2 linked regions of the Bdellovibrio bacteriovorus str. Tiberius genome follow. The main gene of each other region encodes a partner of the protein of the gene in region 2 in a complex. Links are inferred from orthologs where the notes say so. Each region holds a gene or a part of one and is shown on either strand. Other genes may lie near its edges.

Region 1 (8,272 bases), 1.7 Mb from region 2 along the record:
ACGACTCCACTTGGCAACGATAAGGAGATATCCCCGGTTCCAAAAGCCGGGGCTGCCATTTGCAATCTGTACACCGCGCTTGGTCCTGACGCTGGCGTCACCGAACTGATATTGGCACCGGATTTTACAAAATCTGCTGCAACAAGACCTGTCACCTCTTCGCTGAATTTTATGGTGAAATATATCGGGGCTTCATAAACATTCGGTCCCGCCTCACTGATGATTTCCACAGTGGGTGGAAGCGTGTCAAAAATGCTGGAGCTTGTCGCTGAGGCCTGTGAGGCATTACCAGCATCATCAGTTGCAGCTGCTTCCGGAACTCTCACACTAAAAGCACCCTCAGTTACGGGAGTGATCTCAATTGTGTAAGATCCTCCGCTTCCCGTCACAGTCGCAGTCGCATTTACCAGTTCCAAATCTCCGGCCGTGAAGCCGGAAACGGACTCACTGAAAGTCGCCGTGATGCTAACCGGAGCTGACAAAGTATAAGCGGCCAGACTTCCCAAAGAAACCGTCGGTCTAACGCTGTCATGATGTCTGTTCAACCAGCTTGACACCAAAGACTTGTTCCCGACACTGTCCGACGCCGCTTCATTTTTTACCCGCACGGCAAAGTCGCCCTGACCGGAGGCTCGCAAGGTGAAAGTATAGGTATCCCCACTGCCGGCAAAATTTTCGACCGTGGCATTTGAAAGCTCCAGATCAGAAGCATCAAATCCTGTCACTGGTGCAGAAAAGCTGACCGCAACCGAAATCGCAGCCACATTCACCTTCATGGGATCCGCGCTGCTTAGCGTGGGTAAAGGTCGATCTGAATTGTATTCCACCACCATCTCGGCCGAAGCCAAATTTCCATTCCCTGCAAGGTCATAGATACGATCGCCAGGAAGAGACAGCCTCACTTCAGTTTGTGACGCCGACGGAATAACATAAATGAAGTAACCAGGACCTGAGCCCTCGATTTTATCGATGATCCCATTTGTCACGGCAAAAGCCGAAGCATCCAGAACCGAAGCCACTGACTCGCCCAACATCAGATCAAAGATCAGCGGGGATTCATTGGTCGGATCATCTCCCGAATAAGTCAGGGTGGCAGAGGGTTTCGTTCGGTCACTGGTGAAACTCAGGGTATTTGATTCTGGTGTGGCTTCATTCAACGCAAGGCTGGTGGCGGCATTTACTGGCAGCAGCACAGTGACCGGACCATCCAAAAGTGGCTCCAGAACCAGATCATAAGTCGACGCGTCGACCGGTGTTAACGAGACAATCGTGGCGTTGTTTACTGAAAAATCAGATACCTCAAGCCCCTGAACATCTTCGGAAAAAGTCACCTGGACTGTCCACTGACTTAAATTGTTATAAGATGAAACACTCGAGCTTAGAACAGCCTGCAAGGGCTGACGGGACATAAGGTCGGTGACGGACTTGAATAGTTCTGTAGAGATCGAGCACCCGCTGGTGAACGTCAGCAAAACGACCCATAAAAGACCTCTTCCACAACATACCAAAGAATCCATCATGAGACATATCGGTGGATATTCTCAAAATTGTATGAAAACTCATACAATTCCGAGAGTTTCCAGTTCACTGACCCTTATTACGGAACACTAGGCGGCGTTACGAGTCTGCAGCTGTTTCAGCAAGTCTCCGGCGATGCGATCCAGTGGCAGAACCTTGTCAGCAGCACCCAAGGCTACTGCGGCTGCCGGCATACCGTACACCACGCAGGTTTCTTCGTTCTGAGCCACCGTGTAAGCACCAGCGTTCTTCATTTCCAGAAGACCTTCAGCGCCGTCTTTGCCCATACCGGTCAGAACAACACCCATGGCATTCTTACCCACGTACTTCGCCACTGATTTCATTAGATAGTCCGCAGCTGGGCGAACACTGTGCAGGGCCGGACCCTGATGCAGCTTCACGTAATAGAAGGCACCACTGCGCGTGATTTCCATATGATAGTTGCCCGGAGCAATCAGAACTCGACCCGGAACAACCTGATCCCCTTCTTCAGCCTCTTTGACTTCAAAAGGGAACATCTTATTCAGGTTTTCAGCAAATGATTTCGTGAAACCCGGTGGCATGTGCTGCACAACCAAAGTTCCCGGAATATCCGCAGGCATCCCGCTTAGGAACACCTTCAGCGCCTCGGTACCACCGGTGGACGAGGCCACCGCCAGCAACTGGTGCGTCGTGCGCGCCAAAGAGGTGCTGGCAATCTTCTGTACCGGAGCGCCCGGATTAGGCACCACCGCTTTGATCGGATTGATACGGGCTTTTGCCACGGCTTTTACTTTTTCAATGATCGCCGCCGACAGTGTTTCCAGGGACTGGGACACGTCAATGGACGGCTTTTCCATAATCTCGATGGCTCCGGCTTCCAGAGCGCGCAGATAAGTTTCAGAGCCCGTCTTTGCCAAGCTTGAAAAAATAATCGTGCGGGTCGGGAAATGCTGCATGACTTTTTCCAGGAAGCTGATGCCATCCATACGAGGCATCTCTACATCCAGAGTCATCACGTCGGGCTTTAGCGCCACCAGCTTGTCACGGGCGATGTAAGGGTCCGATGCTGTTCCCACCACTTCGATGTCCGCGCAAGAGGAAAAGATTTTTTCCAGCAGCTTACGAATCACCGCAGAATCATCAACAATAAGGACACGAATCTTTTGTGCCATTAGGGCCTTCTTTAATTAAAGTTTTTGATAAACTGCGCGAGACATCGGCTTCAAACCCGGATGTTTCACATTGCCTGATTCGGAATGTCCCAGAACCAGATACCCGCCCGGCGCCAAACAGGACACCAGATTGTCGATCACACGTTTCGTTGTCGGCTCATCAAAATAAATCAGCACGTTACGGCAGAAGATCACATGGAACTTGTGCTGGAACTCGTACTTTGGATTCATCAGATTGAACGGAGCAAAGCGGATCATGTTATGAATCTGATCCTTGGCTCTCCAGTATTCGTCGCCGTCAGCTTTGATTTTTTCAAAGTACTTCGAACGCTGCACGGGCGGCAGGCCCTGCATCTCGCGTTCTTCATAAGTGCCGGTTGAGGCTTTCTTCAAAACCTGCAAGTCGATATCCGTCGCCAGCAGGCGCGGCTTCGCAGAAGGCATTTCAGGTTGTGCTTCACACGCCGTCATCGCGATTGTGTAAGGCTCTTGTCCTGTGCTGGCTGCGGCACACCACATGCGCAGATCAGAACCAAACTTGCGGGACAGTTCCGGCAAAATGGACTTCAGGAAGTCGAAATGATTCGACTCGCGATAGAAGGACGTCATGTTCGTCGTCAGCGCCGAAATGAATTCAGACACCATCTCGTTGCCGCCGGCTTCAAGTTTGGACCAGTAGTCTTCATAGGTCTTCAAGGAATGGCGGCGCAACAGTTTTACGATGCGGTTGCGGATCAGGGCATGATTCTTTGGCGTCAGTGGCAAATCCACCCCGGCCAGATCATACATGCGCTCAGCAAACTTCATGAACATTTTGTCCGAAAGCTTGATGTCTTCAAAATCGTACAGAGCGCCCGTGGCCTCATTCTTCTTTACAGCGGTCATGCGGCCATTCCTCTTCCGTTAGCAATATTATTTACCAAAGCACCTGGTTCCAAAATCAGAACTGTACGGCCATCCCCCAGGATTGCAGCACCCGCGACTTCCGGAATGTCCTGACCCGTGGTGATTGGTTTAACAACCACCTGCGCCTGACCCAGGACATCGTCGACCGGGAAGGCCATTTGACCTGTCATGGATTCAATGATCACCAGCATGGTTTCCTCACGACGTGCACTCAAAGAGTTCTCACGGCGCTGAGCCAGCTGCTGGTCTTTTTTATTCAGGCTCCAGTTAATCGAACCCAAAGTCTTGGAAACATCAATCACCGGCAGCAAATGACCACGGATACTGGCCACTTTTCCGGCACCAGAGATATTAGTGTAGTCTTTAGGAAGTACACGCACGATCTCGCGAATGGAATGAATCGGCAGAATGTAACGGGCGCCATCCAAAGCCACGATGATACCGTCAGTGATCGCCGTGCTCAGAGGAATCGTCAGACGGAACGTCGTTCCCTGACCTGACTTGGAGTAAATATTGATCTTACCGTTGATTTTATCCAGATTTGATTTCACCACATCCAGACCCACACCACGACCGGACAGATCCGAAATCTTGTCGGCGGTAGAGAACCCCGGATAGAAGATATACTGGAAAACCTGTTCATCCGGAATGGACGCCGGGTCCACACCTGCCGGCACAAAGCCTTTTTCGATGGCTTTACCCAGAACCTTGTCACGGTTGATACCACCACCGTCATCCGAAATGTCGATGATAACGTTACCGCCGGATTGTTTTGCCGACACGGTGACTTTCGCCGTTGCGGGCTTGCCGCGCTCTTGACGAAGTTCTTTCTTTTCCACCCCGTGGTCCATCGAGTTACGAACCAAGTGAACCAAAGGATCACCCAGAAGCTCGAACACGGTTCTTTCGACCTCGGTTTCTTCACCGATCAATTGCAAATCCACTGGTTTGTCCAGAGTCAAAGACACGTCACGCACGATACGCTGAATCTTGATGAACATGGATTTCAGCGGAGTCATACGGATGCTCAAAGTTTTTTCATACAATTCACGAACGGCCTTATCGAGCTGATCAACAATGGCTTCCAAACGCAGGTTCACACCGCTGCGAACTGTTTCGTCATGCACCAGCTGATTTTTCAGTACAACCAGCTCGCCCACTGCATCCAGAACCGAGTCCACACGACCCGTGTCGACTTTGATGGCGCTGGTCGCATTTTTGGCGTTCTTGTTATTACCCCCACCATTGCCGGCAGCAGAAGCTGCCGCCGCTGGTTTTGCCGCCGCCGCCGGAGCCGCTTTCACAGCCGATGCCGGAGCTTCCATCGGTGTTTCCACCACTTTCAAAATCGGAGCCGGATTTGCCGGTTCTGCCGCCACGGGTGCAGATTCTGCAATCGCCGTTTTTAGTGCGGCCTCGGCCGCTTCTTTGGCATGAAATTCAGCCTGATCTTCAGGTGACATCTGCGCCAGCAGTTCTGCCAGCAGATCATGATTGATCAAATCGTCTTCAGCTCCGGCAGATGCTTCTGCCGCAGGTGCCTGAGAAAAGAAGTCATCCGGAACTTCGACTTTGGGTTCATCCACAGAAGGCGCCGGAGCATGAGCATGCTTGGAAGCCTTGCCGGAAAGCTGTTCGGTGATGGCTATCAATTCCGCCGTCAAGGCAGACGGATCCCATGGACCACCCTGCTGCTGCTGAAGAGCAGCAACACGATTCTTCAATTCGTCACCGGATTGCAATAGCAAAGAAATCACTGTTGAGTTCACCAGTTCAGGGCGTGAACGCAGAAGATCCAAAAGGTCTTCCATCACGTGGGCAAATTTACACAAGTCTGCAAGACCGACAGCAGCAGCACCCCCTTTTACGGAATGGGCCACCCGGAAAATATCTGTCAGGTCTTTCGCTGGATCTTCACTGTTTTCCAGCCTCATCATGTATTCCTCGTACTGCTCCAGCATAAATGCGGATTCATTCAGGAAATCCATTTGTAGTTCTTCAAAGAAAGAATTGTCACCGCTCATGTGCGCTCCATAGAGATTAGAAAATCACATGGATATATCGGTGATCGAACATCTGAGCTATTTAGACCCTTGGTCCAGAATGAGAATCAATCCACCCTATGGTGTAAAGAATTAATGAAAGGCCGGACCATTGTCCCGCAATGAGGCGCTAATTATCTGAGAATATTATTTTTTCCATCCCACCGAGAAATCCTCTTAAGTCACCTTGGTTTTTTCGCGAAGAGTCTGTTGTTAAGATTTAATTCACGACTTTGAAAGGCGTATACGATGAGCGATGTATCCATGAAAGCAAAACCCGGTCAGTACCTGACTTTCCAATTGATGGCAGAACAATATGGTGTGGCCATCGAAACAGTTCGCGAGATCAATCAGTTTGGCGAAATCACTCCGGTGCCACGCACTCCTGATTATGTAAAAGGTGTGATGAATCTTCGCGGTAAGATCATTCCTGTAGTTAACTTGCGCATCAAGTTCGGCATGTCCTCCCAGGACACAACCCGCGACACTTGCATCATCGTTATCGATACTGAAATCGGTCAGGTGGGTATGATCGTGGACTCTGTAAAAGAGGTTGTGGACCTGCAGGAAAACCAAATCGAACCATCTCCGGTTCTGGGCAACGAACACGCTATGTCCTTCGTTCGTGGCATGGGTAAAGTGGACAACAAAGTCGTTATCCTTGTAGATATCGTGTCTGCGTTCAATCAGGATCAAATGGGTCAGATGGCGCAGTTCTCTCATAACGACGAAGCCAAAGCCGCTTAAGAGCTTTTTTAAAAGATTCCAATATAAAACCCGCAGGTCCAAAGCCTGCGGGTTTTCTTTTTCAAGAACCCGCCAAAATCACCTAAAAACAGATACTTACGCGCGCGCCACATCCTCGCCCGCTCCGCCACGTTCCATCTGTGGCTTGGGCAATTTCTTCACTTTCAGAAATCAAACAATAAAATCAAAGACTTTTCACTCTAAACGAGATAGCAAGACGCCATTAAACAAAGGACAAAATCATGAAATCTATCTTTTTTGTGACTGCGATGCTTTTCTCCAGCCTGTCTTTCGCCGGCCAGAGAGTTTTTGACTGCCAAGCTACTAAACTTTCCAAGAGCCCGGATGTTTCTGAAGATTTCAACATCCAAAAAAACCCAACTGTTCTTCTGATCGAAGACGCGAAGAACTGGTCTTTGAATGTTGGTGATTACTCTGTTTCCACTCTGGACAAAAACGGTCCGGCATTGGCAAGAGAATCCAGCGCCGCTTCTGACACTGAAGTTCGTTATGATTTCTGGGTTGAAGCTTCTTACGAATTCGAACTGGTTATCAACGTTGTAGACCACACTGCGAAAGTTTACTGGTGGGGTCTGGGCGAACAAACTGAAGTTGGCACTTTCCAGTGCGAAGTTTCTGTAAAATAAGTTCGCGCACTTTCAATTGCACATAAAGAAAAAGCCCCTGGGACATCCCAGGGGCTTTTTTGTTTTCATAAGGTCTTTTTTTTACCAGGCGCCGCTTTTTTGGAAGAAGGTGCCAGTGGTTTCAACGATCGCTGAAGCATCCACTTTGTGTTTGCGGTAAAGGTCGGCCGCGGTGTAAGCGCTCTGACCGAATTCGCCGTGAACACCCAGGCTTTTCGCCTTGAACGTCACATCAGCCGTCAACAATGCATGACACAGGATCTGGCCGAAGCCACCCAGCAATTGGTGATCTTCCACTGTGATCAAGTGGCCTTGAGTTTTCTCCAATACCGTCTTGAATGTCGCCACGTCCACATGATTCACACAAGCACAGTTCACAACAACCGCGCCCACACCTTTGACTTCAAGATCTTTAGCCGCCTGCAAAGCTTGGGGAACCAAAGAACCTGTTGTCGCAATCGCCACGGACTTCGTTTTCCCCGCGGTCGTGTCCGCCAAAACCTGCGCTTTACGCAAGTCATAGGAAGTACCGGCAACGTAAGTCTTAGGGAAGTTTTCACGACCCAGGAAGAACACCGCTGAATTTGGAACTTTGCCTTCCTTGCGGGCTTTGGCAAAGTTTTCAATCACGGAGTACATCAAAGCGTCTGCTTCTTCACTGCAAGACAAAGAATAAACATCCACATGCGGGATGGAAGAAACCATCGCCACATAACTTAGCGCCTGGTGGGAAGCCCCGTCCGCCGCATCCTGGAAGCCGGTGTGAGAAAACACCGCAATCACCGGAGCTTCAGACAGTGCACCCATCGTCAGTGGCAAAGCGCCTTTGGTCACACCAAACTGAGCAAAGGTATCCACAACCGGGATGTAACCCAGTTTGGACAAACCCGCCGCCGTGGAAACCATGTTCGATTCTGCGATACCCACGTCGAAGGAATCTTGAGGGAATTCTTTGCGGAAGCCCGCAACCCCAGTGGAACCCGGCAGATCCGAAGTCACACTCAGAACCGGGAAGTCGGCTTTGCGTGCACGCACCATCGCGGAAGAAATACCGACTTGAATTTTCTCGCCGGAATCTTTCACGCCGCTGGCTTTGATGTCCGCTTCCCATTTGTTCAGCTCAGCAATCCAGGTGTTGAATACGTCTGGCAAAGCTGCGCCACCCAGGATTTCACCCACGAAGGCTGCCAATTCAGAAGGGCTTTTCAGAGGGAAACCATGGCCACCCGTCGCCGATTCAGCGGTTTTCTTGGTGCCG
Region 2 (8,140 bases):
ATCTGGTTTTATTCTGCAGGCGAATCTCGCGACGTTTTTTCGCCTGTTCGAAACGGCGTTTGTCTTCGTCGGATTCCAGCACCAAGCCCGGAACTTCTGTTGGTTTTCCCATAGAGCCCAAAGCCACAAAAGTCAGATACGCAGAAGCCGTATGGAAGGACTCTCCGGTTTTTGGATTTTCTGCATCCACACGAACCCCGACTTCCATTGACGTTCTGGAAGTGTAGTTCACGCTGGCCTTCAGATTTACCACCCAGCCCTTGTAAACAGGTGCCACGAAATCCAAACGGTCAATACTGGCCGTGACGGTTTCCTTGTTACAATGTCGTTGTGAGCAGATCGCGGCGCAGATATCGATCCAGGACATGATCGTTCCGCCAAAGACACTTCCCAAAGAGTTGGTATGGGAAGGAAGAACCAATTGAGTCATTACCACTTGAGATGATGAGACGGGTTTTGAAGCAGCCAAGATGCAGCCCCTTTCTGAAAAAACAAAGCGCAGGTCTGTGTCTCCACATCCTGCGCCTTAGAACCAATCTAATCAATAAAGATTAGATGCCGCCCATACCAATATCGGAGTTACCGCCACGGTTCAAACCGCTACCTGGTAGAGTTGTAGTACCTGCAACAGTCGCAGATCCAGCTGGGATCGTTTGTGTTGCATTGTTATTGAATGCAGTTGCAGCAGCTGCTTGGTTGTTGTTCTCAGCGCGAACTTCAGTTTCAACGAAGCCCAGGTGAGGCAAGCACCATACGATCAACTGTGCACGAGACTTCACATTCATTTTTTTGTAGATGTTTGTGAGGTGAAATTTAACTGTTTTCTCAGTTACAAAAAGCTGGTTCGCAACTTCCTTGTTGGACAAGCCTTTAGACACAAGTTCAGCAACTTCTGCCTCTCTATTTGAAAGACCTTTTTGAATCAGGACATCTCTGAGCATCCTTGCTCCCTCCCGCTAATTGTTTTTGTTTTTAAATCCGTCTAAACCTTCAACGCCACCCAGGACTCATGTCCAAAAGTAGCCTCGACCACCTGTAATAAAGTCTGACAACAAAAACTGAAATTCGCAATAGCTTTGGACTCTAGTTTTAAAAAACTAGACCGATAAGCATGAGGATTTTACACAGTTTCCAACATTCAGGAGATATTATGTTTCCCACAAATACGAAGTTTTTGGTCGTTGATGACTTCGCAACTATGCGAAAAATCATTAAAAAAGTGCTAAATGAGCTTGGCTACACCAACGTAGAGGAAGCTGATGACGGTAAAACGGCCCTGCCGATGATCCAGGCCGCTCATGATGCAGGCCAGCCTTACGGCTTTGTCATTTCGGACTGGAATATGCCCGGAATGCAGGGTATCGACCTTTTGAAGGCCTGCAAAGCCGATCCCCGCACTAAGTCTGTGCCATTCATGCTGGTGACTGCAGAGTCCGAGCAAAAGCACATCCTGGAAGCCGCTAAAGCCGGCGTTTCTGACTACGTGGTTAAACCGTTCAACTCTGCCACTCTGAAGGGCAAGATGGAACGCGTTTGGGCCAAACACAACCCTTCTGCGCAAGCAAAAGCTTCCTAAGATCTGGATCTGGAGAAATAAATGTCTGCAGCACCAAAAGAAGCTATCAATCCCCTGTTTGACAAGCGCTTGATCAATGCTTTCGTCGAAGGCGTTATCAAGACCCTGAAAACCATCGCTCAGACCGATGCAACACCTGGCAAGCCCTTCATTGAGCCGCAATTCGTGCTTAAAGGGGAAATCGCCGGCATGGTCGGTATGGTTGCGCCTCCTTTGAAAGGCACTTTGCTGATCTCTTATGGCAAAGACAGTATCTTCCACATTCTTGAGAACATGCTGGGCGAAAAGCACACCTCCATCAATGGTGATGTGTCGGACGCCGTTGGTGAAATGACCAACATGATTTACGGTTCTGCCAAGACAACTCTGAATCAACTGGGTTACAACTTCGAGATGGCAATTCCAACCGTGATTTCCGGTGATTTCAAGATCACCCACGCTGATAAAAGTGCCACACTCGTCATCCCCTTCAACCTGACGAACGGCTCCACTTTCTATGTGGAGATTTCGGTGCAGCAATGAGTTCCACTTCAGGAAAGACGGTTGATGTTCTCATCGGGAGTCCCCGTGACTCCTTCTGGGAAGCCATCACCTCTATCCTGAAGGGTTACTATCCGTACCAGCTCAAGCACTTCAAATCCATCGACGAAGCCCTGGATCACGGCACTTCCGAAAACTTCAAACCTATTTTAGCCCTTGTCGACGGACAGGACGGCACCAATCTGACCAATGAATGGGTGCAGTCCACCAAAATGAACTATCCCGACTGCCCGGTCATCGTTCTGCATTCCTCCGCCGCCCCTTTGGATTTCTCCGTCGTGAAGAAAAACGGTGCGAATGAAATCATGCACATCAATTTCGACCGTGAATTCATTTCCGACATGGTTCTGCAACTGGCCCCGATTGAAATGGAAGGCGACCAGATCCCGATCACAGCGCTAATGCCCGTGGATCTGCGCGATATGGACGCCGGAACCAACATCAACTTTGATGTCTTTGTCCACCTGCCCGCCAATCACAGATCCGTGATGATGCGTAAATCCGGCGACATCGTCGACCAAAAGCATCTGGACAAGTTCAATGCCTTAAAACAGCAGATGTACATCAAAAAGACCCAGATGAAACCGTTCTTTGAATACGCCCGCACGGTGATGAGCATGCGCAACATGCCCCTGCCGATCTCGATGACAGAAAAATTCCACCGCTCGAAAAAAGTCATCTATGAAATCATGGCGCAGTTCCTGAATGGTGCTTCCACGGACTATTCCGAAGGCAAAGTGATCCTTGATAAATGCAAATCCATCGTTGCCGACTTTGAACTGACCAAAGATCTTCCCCCGCAGGAGATCTTTGATGAGGTCTTCCGTTTCTCAGGCAATGTGCGAACCCTTTACCATGACTGCATCTGTCTGTCGGCATACGCCGCTTATTTCGCCCAATTGCTGGGCTGGAGTACCGACAAACGCGAAACTGCCGCCATCGCAGGCCTTCTGCACAATATTGGCTTGTCCCAGATGCCCGTCACCGTGGGTTCGAAACCCGTGAATGACTACACCCCGGAAGAGATCAGCCAGTATCAGCTGTACCCCGAGCGCTCGGTGGTCATGGTGAAAGCTAAAAAAGTACCGCTGCCGCAGGAGATTTCCGATGCCATCGGCCAGCACCGTGAAAATGGCGCCGGCACAGGCTTCCCTAAGAAGCTTATTAATGCGGATATTTCTGAGTTTGGCAAACTATTGGGGTTTGCTTATCGTTTCCATGAAATGACCGCTTTGACTGAAGGTGGAAAGCAAGCCCGCACAGCGACCCAGGCGATTCAGGATCTGCGCGACGAGGCCCTGTCTGGATCCGGCAACGTCGATCTGTTGATGACCACGACCATTTTCAAGAAATGGAAACCGGCCGCTTAATCAGCGATCTAATCTTCGAACGTCACATCCATATAATCCTGAAGATCAAACACCTCACGCAGGTTGGCTTGACGCTCGGACCAGTCAATGGACTTCAGAATCATTTTGGCGGAAGCCAGTCCTTCATAGGAATAAAGACACACAAATACCAGTCCCAACACCCAGCGCATGCGTGCTTGAGTCGCGCGAGGCTTATCCTGCACCACACGGGTTTCCGCCGCCCAATCACACAGATGCGTGCGATCATAGCGGAAAAACGCCAGGGCATAAATTCCCCATGAGAAAAAGAAACTCAAACGCCCCGTCAATGGGCGCAACAGACACTGCGACCAGTGCAGCTTTTCGGTATAGTTTGTGGCCGGAACCACTTTAAGCCCCATAAACCATTTGCCTGGCGTGGCCTGCATCATCACCAGAAAGACGAATTCATACACTGCAGGAATCAAAAACAGCAAAAACAGCTGCAACAACGTCACGATGACGTCATCTTCAGTAAAGATCAGTCTTAAAAACACCCCGGCAAATGGCAGGTAAAACGGCAGACTGATAATCTGATCAATGCCATAGGCGAAAAAACGTCTCCAGGTGCTGGGAACAAATGCGGATTCCATTTAAGATGACTCTCTTTCCAGATATTTTTTCAGCCACAACAGCGCTTCATCGCGGCTTTGCAGCTGGCGTTCCAGCTGCTGTTCAAAGGCCTTGTCCAGGCACACCCCAATGGCCGGCCCACTGAGACGCCCCTTCAGGTCCTCGCCGTTTAAAAACGGCCGAGGCAGCATTTCCTGCCAGCTTTTCCATTCCGCCAGCAAAAGTTCAATGGCAGCTTTTTCAACCGCTTCGGACAGTAAGATTCTTAAAGCAAAAACAACACCCTCTTTGGCCAGCATCTGCAGCTGTTTTCCCAAAGAGTTCTTCAACACCAGTTGCGGATCCTGCCAGATTTTCCAGGCATCCTCAATCGCCCGGCGATCCCGGCTGGAAAGCTTCAGCATATCCAAAACCGGGGAAAGCTCCGTCCCCTGAGCCCCGCGCACAAACAGCGCCAGACGCTGCCAGGATTCGGTGGCCAGCGGGTTCTTCACCCATTCATTTTTGCGCAGACGAAACGGGAACAACACATTCATCAGGCCTGAGTCTTTCATGACCTGCAGACCGCGACTGGCGTGTTCTGTTTTCAGCAGCTTGGTCATTTCATCGCGAATGCGTTCACCACTGACAGACTTCACTTTAGGGGCCATTTTTTTCACGGCGGCAAAGCTGGCCGGTTCCAGTTCAAAATTCAGCTGGGCGGAAAAACGGGCTGCTCGCAGCAGGCGCAGATTGTCCTCTTCAAAACGACGCTCGGCCTGCCCTACGGTGCGCAGGATGCGCGCTTTAAGATCTTTCTGGCCCTCGACAAAATCCAGCACCTGGTGCGTGGTCAAATCATAAAAAAGAGCATTCACCGTGAAATCCCGGCGCTCGGCATCCTCTTCAGGACTTGAGAAAACCACATTTTCCGGGCGGCGCCCGTCACTGTAGGTGCCGTCATTGCGGAAGGTGGCGACCTCGATATCCGCGCCTTCCACGATCACGCGCATAACCCCGAAACTTTTGCCGACATTGACGGTTTTACTAAACAGGGATTCAACATTTTCGGGGGTCGCATCCGTCGCCAGATCCAAATCATTGGCGGTAATGCCCAACAGGGCGTCGCGCACGCAGCCGCCAGCCAAAAAGGCCTTATAGCCATGAGCCTGCAGCTTGTGGTAAATTGACTCCACAGCCGGCCAGTGAGGATGAGATTCGATAAGACTTTGCACCTGATTCACATCCTAGAGTGTAGAAAAAGACAGGCCTGAAAGAAAGAGTTTGTTCGCGTGACGCCACAGGAGATGAAATCTCTTATCGATGGAACCTTGACCGATCTGGGATTTTCCCACTTCGGTTTTGCGCCATTGAGCAAACCCTTAAGCTTTGATTTCTACCGGGAATGGATTGACCAGGGACTGCACGGAGACATGACCTATCTGGCCGAGCACGCCCAGATCAAGGAAAACCCCCAAAGCAAATGGCCCCGGGCCCAGAGCGCTTTGGTGTTTGCCATGCCTTACTTTCCCCATCCCGAGAAAAAATCTGAATTCCCGCTGAAACAAGCCCGCGTCAGCCTGTATGCGCAAGGCATGGATTATCATTTCTGGTTCAAGGATCGCATGAAGTCTTTGTGCACAGATTTACAAAAGCTTTTCCCCGAGGAAGAATTCCTGGCCTTCACCGACAGCAGCCCGGTGCTGGAGCGGGACCTTGCCAAACAAGCCGGCCTTGGCTGGGTGGGAAAGAACACCTGCCTGATCCACCCGAAAGAAGGCAGCCTGTTTTTCATTGGCGAGATCTACACATCCCTGAAAATTCACACCGAGTTTGCACCCTTGCCGGATTTCTGCGGCACCTGCACCCGCTGTCTGGATATCTGCCCGACCGGCGCGCTGATTGAGCCGCGCAAGATGGATGCACGCAAATGCATCTCGTATCTGACTATTGAATCCCGCCAGATCCCGGAAGAAAGCCTGCGCTCGCAAATTGGCGATTGGTTCTTTGGCTGTGATCTGTGCCAAACCGTGTGCCCGTGGAATCAGAAGGCCTTTAAAGGCCAGCTTTCCATCGAAACAAGTCTTAGCTTAAATGAATCGGAAGAAGCTCTGCTTATCGAGGACCTGCGCTATATTCTGTCGGCTTCCGGCAAAAAAATCAGTCGGGATTTTCTGGGAACACCGCTGGCCCGGGCGGGATCATTCGGTTTAAAACGCAATGCCATGATTGTTGCCGTCAACCGGGGTTTGAAAGAGCTGCGCCCGGAAATCCAAGCACTGAGCGAACATGAAAAGCTAGGGGAACTGGCTTTGTGGAGCCTTGAGAAACTGGGAAACTAAAGTCCCAGTTTTTTCAACAGGTCATCAATTTCAAACTGATTCATCTTCGACGGCGCCATACCGGTATCAACGCTGGCACTGTAGGATTCATTGAACTGATTTGAAACCCAGCGAAGTCTTTCGATAAAGGCCTGAGGGATCGTTTCCCGCAGGAAGCTTGAATCTTTGTGGATATTTTCAAGCAGGGTTTCCAAAGTCTCTGTGGCGTCCAGCAAAAGACCCACACAAACATGAAAGAACTGTTCATTGCCAGTGATCTGGGACGCCTTGTAACCGACAGCTTTACACAGAGCCGCATAGTCCGAAATCATGTGCAATGCATGTTCAGGTGGTGCCATCAGGGCAAGACTCTTGGCGCCACCCATAATTCGATCGACGTTATTGCCATAATCCGCAAGTTTACGAACTTGAGAAAAGTCGCCTTCAATACCTTCGAGAAGGTCCAACAACTCTTCAATCAAGGACTTTGACTCGTTCACAAAATCTTCTACAATTTCTTTATCAATCGACATCCACTCAAAGATAGCAATCGAAGGATACAGAGGCAATGGATTATGTTTCTATACGTGTAAGCACCCTGCGCGGCGATCAAAAGATCGACTTCAACGCTTACGTTAAAATCAACGACAAGATGATACTCTACCTTCGTCGCGGCGACAGCTTTGAGGGGGAACGCCTGAAGCGCCTTAAGGACAAAAAACTGCGCAAAATGTACATCCTTACCGACGAAGAGGTCAGCTACCGCAGTTACCTGCAAAAGAATATTGAAACGGCCTATGACGACACCACCGGGAAGGACATCCAAACCCGCGCCGACATCATTCAGGGTTCGCAACAAAACAACGCGGAAGAGGTTTTTGAAAATCCCGAGAACGTTGAAAGCTACAACTATTGCAAAGATGCCGCAGGCAAGTATGTGAACTTTATCATGAGCAACGCCCAGGCGATGTCGGCGGTGATGAACATCGAGAACACGGACAAGACGGTGTCCCACCACGGCGTGACTGTGGCGACCCTGTCGATTGCACTGGCGCAGAAACTGGGTCTTAATGATCCGAAGAAAACGCAGCTTCTGACTTTGGGCGCTTTGCTGCATGACTATGGTCACCACCACAGCACTTTGAACCTGTCACAGCCGCTAGCCACCATGAGCCCGGAAGATCTGGCATTGTGGAAAAAGCACCCCATTGAAGGCGCGCAAAAAGTGCAGGATAAAAAGCACTTTGACCAGACGGTCATCAATATCATCGGTCAGCACGAAGAAACCATCAACGGCACGGGCCCGAAAGGAATGCGCGAAAAGGATATGGATCCTTTGGCGGTTCTGGTTTCATCAGCCAATGCGATGGACCGCCTGATTACTTTTGAAGGCGTTGCCAAAGCCGAAGCCGCGAAAAAACTGATGATCGATCACGTTGGCAAACACCCGTTGCAACACATTCAGCATCTGAATGACATCCTGAAAGGTCTGTAGCTTTTTATTCAAAAAAGGGTTTCCATCACCCCCTAACAGGAGTAAGGGTTATGTATGACCCTTACAGACTTACGCCAGAACTGGCGCCACATTCTGCATAAGCTGGAATATCAGGACACTTTGCGTGTTGTCCCCTATCTGCTGGCAAGTCTTGTTGCTGCTGGAACCTCGCTGCTGTATTCCCAGGCTTTTTTCTTCGGTGAAGAAGTCGCCCTGCATGTGGTTGATAACTTTCACTGGGCGCTCTCGCTGACCATCACCCTGACGA

Evidence for each region.
Region 1: the proteins of BDT_RS09065 (region 2) and BDT_RS16960 are in contact, whole or in part, in a solved structure (PDB 1A0O), measured with the Escherichia coli proteins. The link is inferred for Bdellovibrio bacteriovorus str. Tiberius from one-to-one orthologs.

Annotation. Positions count from the first base shown.
Region 1 is NC_019567.1:3,594,563-3,602,834, forward strand. Bases 3,079-6,073 are described here. They hold BDT_RS16960 (chemotaxis protein CheA), read right to left. Parts: upstream 5,603-6,073; coding sequence 3,554-5,602; downstream 3,079-3,553. Other genes in these bases: BDT_RS16955 (CheR family methyltransferase), read right to left, coding at 3,079-3,557; BDT_RS16965 (chemotaxis protein CheW), read left to right, coding at 5,870-6,073. Also shown: BDT_RS16945 (Ig-like domain-containing protein), read right to left, coding at 1-1,472; BDT_RS16950 (protein-glutamate methylesterase/protein-glutamine glutaminase), read right to left, coding at 1,608-2,672; more of BDT_RS16955, read right to left, coding at 2,688-3,078; more of BDT_RS16965, read left to right, coding at 6,074-6,367; BDT_RS16970 (hypothetical protein), read left to right, coding at 6,610-7,014; BDT_RS16975 (transketolase C-terminal domain-containing protein), read right to left, coding at 7,096-8,272. UniProt on the Escherichia coli protein: Involved in the transmission of sensory signals from the chemoreceptors to the flagellar motors. CheA is autophosphorylated; it can transfer its phosphate group to either CheB or CheY.
Region 2 is NC_019567.1:1,893,867-1,902,006, reverse strand. What follows is about bases 1-2,863. They hold BDT_RS09065 (response regulator), read left to right. Parts: upstream 1-1,150; coding sequence 1,151-1,576; downstream 1,577-2,863. Other genes in these bases: BDT_RS09055 (HD-GYP domain-containing protein), read left to right, coding at 2,095-2,863; BDT_RS09060 (chemotaxis protein CheX), read left to right, coding at 1,598-2,098; BDT_RS09070 (helix-turn-helix domain-containing protein), read right to left, coding at 552-941; BDT_RS09075 (acyl-CoA thioesterase), read right to left, coding at 1-430. Outside these bases: more of BDT_RS09055, read left to right, coding at 2,864-3,486; BDT_RS09050 (RDD family protein), read right to left, coding at 3,495-4,097; BDT_RS09045 (CCA tRNA nucleotidyltransferase), read right to left, coding at 4,098-5,291; tRNA epoxyqueuosine(34) reductase QueG, read left to right, coding at 5,364-6,398; BDT_RS09035 (hypothetical protein), read right to left, coding at 6,395-6,877; BDT_RS09030 (HD-GYP domain-containing protein), read left to right, coding at 6,946-7,872; BDT_RS09025 (chloride channel protein), read left to right, coding at 7,927-8,140. UniProt on the Escherichia coli protein: Involved in the transmission of sensory signals from the chemoreceptors to the flagellar motors.